2 regions of the Bacillus sp. z50 genome follow, and region 2 is predicted to be linked to the other one. Evidence: predicted binding sites of a transcription regulator. Region 2 holds the regulator's gene; the other holds the start of a gene.
What was found. Region 2 encodes NrdR, which represses ribonucleotide reductase genes. Its sites were predicted from a motif close to AACACNATATATNGTGTT; they were not measured.

Region 1: the regulator NrdR is predicted to act here: its motif matches at 1,876-1,893, upstream of AC4G3N_RS04570 (vitamin B12-dependent ribonucleotide reductase).

What each region holds. Positions count from the first base shown of each region.
Region 1 covers NZ_JBZFQL010000001.1:968,817-972,252, forward strand. The annotation lists gene AC4G3N_RS04570 (vitamin B12-dependent ribonucleotide reductase) at 1-1,746, opposite strand, end outside; gene AC4G3N_RS04575 (rhodanese-like domain-containing protein) at 2,326-2,709, shown strand; gene AC4G3N_RS04580 (DUF1836 domain-containing protein) at 2,767-3,369, opposite strand.
Region 2 covers NZ_JBZFQL010000006.1:105,108-108,543, reverse strand. The annotation lists gene AC4G3N_RS16000 (glyceraldehyde-3-phosphate dehydrogenase) at 1-847, shown strand, start outside; gene speD (adenosylmethionine decarboxylase) at 1,163-1,543, shown strand; gene nrdR (transcriptional regulator NrdR) at 1,792-2,250, shown strand; gene AC4G3N_RS15985 (replication initiation and membrane attachment family protein) at 2,323-3,436, shown strand, end outside.

The DNA of each region.
Region 1 (3,436 bases), on a different contig from region 2:
AATTGTTTCAAATACAATATCAACCAGCTTATTTCCTTCTTCGGAACCATATTCTTTTTCACAATAAATAAGCATATCATGCAGACCCATTACACCTAGGCCAACGCGTCTTTCCCCTAGAGCCTGTTTTTTATTGGCTTCAAGGAAGTATGGAGTCGCGTTAATAACATTATCCTGCATGCGCACGCCCACTTTTACCGTTTGTTTCAGTTTCTCCAAGTCCACTTGTTTGCGATCTTTATCTGTCATTTCAGCCAGATTGACAGCAGCCAAGTTACATACAGAATAAGGAGCCAATGGCTGTTCCCCACAAGGATTCGTCGCAACTACTTTTTGACCGTACGCTTTAGCGTTTGTCATATCGTTTGCATTATCGATAAAGAAAATGCCCGGCTCCGCAGAATAAGTCGCACAGATATTGATTAAATTCCATAATTCGCGAGCTTTAATTTTACGATATACACGCACAGCATAACCTAGTTTCTCCCATTCGCGTACATCACCGCAATCAGCCCATTTTTCATTATAGGCTCTCATATCTTCTTCATTATAGGACTCAACATCCGGGAATCGAAGTTCATATTCTCCGTCATTTTCTACAGCTTCCATAAATTCTTTTGTTAAGCACACTGAAATATTGGCACCTGTTAAAAAGTCTGGATTATGAACAGTATCATTTCCACCAGCGGAAAGTTTTTCTTCTGCTTCCTTAATGATTGCCTCATTAAATCCGCCAAACCCCGAGATGTTTTTATAATTGACTATGCCTTGATACATGGCTTCCTCTTGCATTGTGAGCGGAGTGAATTTCAATTTTTCAGATGCATGTCTACGAATTACTTCATCCTTGCTGACTTTCATTAAGAAGCGCAAAATTTTAGGATTTTGCATTTTTGAGATGATAAATTCTACGATATCCGGATGCCAGTCAGAGAGCATAATCATTTGAGCTCCGCGACGGGAACCACCCTGTTCAACTAAGTGAGTTAATTTTGCAATATCATCCAACCAGGATACTGCACCTGAGGATTTTCCGTTTACACCGCGAGCAAGCGTGTTTCTTGGACGTAAAGTGGAACCATTCGTACCGACACCGCCTCCGCGACTCATAATTTCCATCACATGTTTGCGATGTTCAGAAATCCCTTCACGGCTGTCATTAATAAATGGCATTACATAGCAGTTAAAGTAGGTTACTTCTGTTTCAGAACCGGCTCCATAGAGCACACGTCCTGCCGGGATAAAATTCGTTTGAACTAATTCATTATAAAATTTATCAAACCATTCCTTGCGTTTCTCTTCCGTTTTTTCAACTTCAGCCAAACCGCGTGCATTCCGTTTCGCAATCTGTTCATAATAAATTTCAAGTGGTTTTTCAATGACGTCGAGTGATTTACAAATCAGACCGGTTTTAATTTCATCATGCTTGTCCAAGGATGAGCGGAATTCTTCTTCAACCAATACATGTGCTTTCTTGGCTTCCCAATCAATATGTTGGATGTACCCAAGTCCACGGGCAGGAAATTTTGGGTCTTCTTTAATGGTAAGTACAACAAAATCTCCATTACTAAGTGTCATTTTTTCCGTATCTTTGAAGGAATAGCGATCTATCATCACAAGCCTTGAAACACCCTTATACGTCTTATTCATGTCTGGAGTAATCGGAAAAACTTGCGGAAATAGGGCTATATCTTTATTTAACCTTTCGACATTTATAGACAACTTGCGATTTGTTACAGTAGGCAATTTGATCTCTCCTTCAACCAATAATATTATCTCTTTTTTATTTATCTTTGTTAAGTTCTTAAATGAATATCTCTACGTTATCATAGGCTACATTTTAATTCAACATATAGTATTTGTATTTTTATAATTCATACCACATATAGTGTCTGGAGCATCTTCTGCTAAAATTGTCAATTATTAAAATTTTACAAAAAGTAAAGAAAATCAAAGATATAATCTTCTTTTTAACTATTTTCGAACCAAAATAAACAAAATCTCAGCTTGCATATTATGAAGCTTAACTATGCTTCATATAACAGCATTTTTGCATTTTCGACCCAAAATTTTTTTCCTAAAAAATAAATTTTTGTCCATAATGCACGATACTTGATTTATAGTGATTTGTAAACTTATTGTCCTTTCTAATAACGCTATATCGATATAACCATTATTTTGAATCCAAAGACAATATGTCTACCTTCCTAAATGCAATAATTTTTTATCACAAATTCGTAAACTATTACCAGAAAATTTTTTTGCCAGACAAATATACGAACTGTATAATAGTAAAGTGAACAGAAAGAGAAAGTGGGGATTGAATTGCCAACATCATTAATCGTATTAATTGTTCTGGCTGTATTGATCATTGGATATTCCATCTACAGTTGGTTCTCCAGCAAAAAAATGGTTACGACATTGTCCCAAGAGGACTTTAAAGCTGGCTATCGAAAAGCTCAGTTAATAGATGTTCGTGAGCAAAAAGAGTTTGATGGCGGACATATTTTAGGAGCCCGCAACATACCTTCAACACAATTGAAAATGCGTATGAAGGAACTCCGCAAAGATAAACCTGTTTATCTTTATTGTCAAAGCGGAATGAGAAGCACACGAGCTGCTCAGATGCTATATAAAAAAGGCTATCGTGAACTTTATCAACTCGAGGGCGGCTTCAAACAATGGAAGGGTAAAATTAAAACTAAATAAAATCAAAGAGCCAATGCAGGGTATGCACTTGGCTCTTTATAATTAAACGGATATTTTTTATGATTTCGTTTTATTACCACCGTTAAATTCATCTACCAGATTCTCTGCTGCTTTTTTATACAGCTGGCTCATATGAGAAAGAGAAGCGATCATTAATAATTTCTCAAAATATTCAACATCGCCGTTGAACTCATCCAGAGTGCCGCCTAAATGTACCCCTTCTTCTTTTGCCTCAGAGATACTCTCTAGTATGTCTTCTTTAAATTTATGAGCATTGTGATCAGTCAGGCGCAGAAAGCTGGAATACAGCTCATCAAGCTGTAAGTCTTCCTCTACTATCTTAGTGTTCAAGGGTCCCAGAATCGTTTTAATGTCACTTATAGAGAGTGTCCCTTTCAACTGATAAATCAGGCTGATTACTATTAAATGCCGCTTAGAATATTTTTTATTTTTAATAGGAAAAAATACTTTACCCTTGGCATAATTGTTGATCATCGTTTTAGTTAAAACTTTTTCATCATCATTCCGCTTAGACATTTTGAATTTACTCTCGAATAATTGAATGACTTGATCCATATATAAATCAATATCTGGTATATCCTCTAATGTGATTTTATCTTGCAATCCCAGTTGATTGATAAGTTCTTCATTGTTTTTCATTTTGTAACCTCTGTTTACTAATAGTAATTTCTATTATACATTAACCATTCAGATTCTGTAAGGATGG
Region 2 (3,436 bases):
GGATGATCATTTATTGATAAATGGTAAAAAAGTTCTTTTGCTTAATAATCGCAATCCTGAATTCCTGCCTTGGAAAAATCTTGGGATTGATATCGTAATCGAAGCAACTGGGAAATTTAATCATCGTGATCAAGCAGCTCTTCATTTAAATGCCGGTGCAAAACGAGTCGTTTTAACAGCTCCCGGGAAGAATGAGGACGTCACGATTGTAATGGGTGTTAACGAGGATACATTGGATATCAATAAACACCTTGTTATTTCTAATGCATCCTGCACAACTAACTGTCTCGCTCCTGTTGTAAAAGTACTCGATGAACAATTTGGAATTGACAATGGTCTTATGACAACCGTTCATGCATATACAAATGATCAAAATAATATCGATAACCCGCACAAAGATTTACGCAGAGCTCGTGCCTGTGCACAAAGTATCATACCTACCACAACTGGAGCAGCCAAAGCACTCTCACTGGTGCTTCCTCATTTAAAAGGAAAACTCCATGGTATTGCGTTGAGAGTACCAACTCCAAACGTCTCTTTAGTTGATTTGGTAGTAGATTTAAAAAGAGAAGTTACTGTTAATGAAATCAATCAAGCGTTTAAAACAGCAGCTGAAGGATCATTGGCCGGTATTATCCAATACAGCACAGAGCCGCTTGTTTCGATTGATTTTAATACGAATCCACATTCGGCTATTGTAGATGCACTCTCAACAATGGTGATTGGTGCAAATAAAGTGAAAGTGCTTGCCTGGTATGACAATGAGTGGGGATACTCATGCAGAGTGGTAGAATTAGTAAACCATGTGGCACGCCTTCTTCAGGAGGATAAGGTGAAAGTAAGTTAATAATAATAAACAATATCTATTACGGTCTGGCTGTCTTTCTGAAAAAAAAGGCGGTTCAGGCCGTTCTTTGATTCATATTCTAGAATAAACTAAGAAAAACAATTAATGTACATTTAGTGGTAATTATTAACTAATATTGAATTGTATGATTGCTTTTGAAATATAAACCATATATACTAAATGTCGTAAACTTCATCATCCTGGCAGTACTACTTAAAGGGTTAGGACCTCTCAGGACTAACTTTCCCCCGTGGTAGTAAAGGCCAGAAACGAAGATAATTATAATTCGTTTAAATGCTAAAGGGGGAATTGAACATGCATACAATAGGTCGTCATGTCATTTCTGAATTATGGGGCTGTGATTTATCTAAATTGAACGATGTTAATCAGATTGAACAAATATTCGTGGACGCTGCTTTACGATCTGGAGCTGAAGTTAGAGAAGTAGCCTTCCATAAGTTTGCGCCACAGGGAGTAAGCGGAGTAGTCATTATATCTGAATCACATTTAACCATTCATAGTTTTCCGGAACATGGTTATGCGAGTATTGATGTATATACATGCGGTGACTTAGATCCTAATGTGGCTGCTGATTTTATAGCTGAAGCCTTAAACGCTCAGGTTAGGGAACACATTGAAATCCCGCGAGGCATGGGTCCTGTTGCTGTCAGCCATGTTCTTGCTAAAGCATTATAAATAAAAAATATTTAAGAGATGTCCTTTTGTGTTGACTCAAAAAAGCTAGATTCAAACTCTAACTTTTAGGGGTGCAGTACATATGCATCTCTTTTTTTTGTGGCAAACGTCTTTACTTGCCCATTATTTACTTTTCTCCGATAGTATTGGCCGTATCATAGATAAAAAATAGCATTTTATGCAAACAGACTTGTCCTATTCGATTTGTTTTAATAAGATAGAACTATAGAAAAGGACGGTGCTAATCTATGATATGTCCAACGTGCCAACATAATGGGACAAGAGTGCTGGATTCCCGCCCTGCGGATGAAGGACGTTCAATACGTAGAAGAAGAGAATGCGAATCCTGTAGTTATCGTTTTACTACATTTGAAAAGGTAGAAGAAATTCCGCTAATTGTGGTAAAAAAAGATGGCGCACGGGAAGAATATAGCAGAGAAAAAATCCTAAGAGGTTTAATCCGAGCTTGTGAAAAGCGTCATGTTGCTCTTAAAGAACTGGAAGAGATTGCAACTGATGTTGAAAAAGAAATAAGAAATCAAGGATTTTCTGAAATAAAAAGTGATTTAATAGGTGAAATGGTTATGGATAGGCTGGCTGAGTTGGATGAAGTGGCCTATGTCCGTTTCGCTTCTGTGTATCGTCAATTTAAGGATATAAATGTCTTTATTGACGAATTGAAAGAATTAATGAAAAAAGAGGATTAAGTAGAGCTGAAGACAGTTTCTTTAGCTCTTTTTTCAACTATAAAAACCCGAAGTACGAAAGGTTTGTAGACAATGCAATTTTCATGGAAGTTTGTAAATCCTAAAGACAGATATGTTGTACTATATAAAGAAAAGCTATCAGAAATGGACCATAAATCGATTCAATATTTATATCAGCCACTTGTAGGAGGATTGGCTGTTTCTTTGTATATGACCTTATTAAACGAAGTCAATACAGGTAACATGTATTCCAGACAAACGACACATCGTTGGTTAATGGATGTACTTGGTTTACCTTTGGATGAGATATTTCAATACCGAAAAAGGCTTGAAGGAATCGGGTTATTAAAAACATATAAAAAAGCAACTCCTGAAGGTAATGTTTTTATTTATGAGATTCTTTGTCCTTTAAGTCCGGATAAATTTTTCCATGATGATTTGCTGCCTATTTATCTGAAGCAAAAACTAGAAGAGAGACATTACGAACGGCTGCTCACGATGTTTGCGGATAAACGTATACCGGATGATTATGAGGAAATAACACAATCGTTCAATGAGGTGTTTGCATCTGAATTTCGCAATCCAAAAGAAATCATCAGCTCGGAAACTGATCAAAACATGCAATTCTTCTCAAAGGACCCACAGGGATATAGCCATAATTTAATGGAGCAATTTGATTTCGAGTTATTATTTGCGACGGCTAAAAACAGCTTTATATCGAGAAAAGCGTTTACTCCAAATGTGATGGAATCCATCGCGATGCTATCGTATTTATATAAAATTAATGTAATGGATATGAGCAAGTTGATTTTACGCTGTCAAAATCAACATAATGAAATTGATATAGACGAACTTAGAAAATGTGCAAGGGAGTTTTTCCACATCAATCATGGTGAAGAAATGCCGACATTGATTGAACAGAAACAGCCTGAGTATGAACGTACGATCATAGAACCTAAAACACCCGAGGAGCATTTGCTGTATACTTTTGAAACAACCTCTCCGTTGGAATTTCTAGTTAGCCTTTCGCAAGGCGCAATGCCTTCCGACAATGATCTGGCACTTGTAGAAAAGGTCATGGTCAATCAAAAGCTTCCTCCTGGAGTCGTTAATGTCCTTCTGCACTATGTCATGTTAAAATCAGATATGAAATTGCAATCAAACTATGTGGAGACAATTGCTTCGC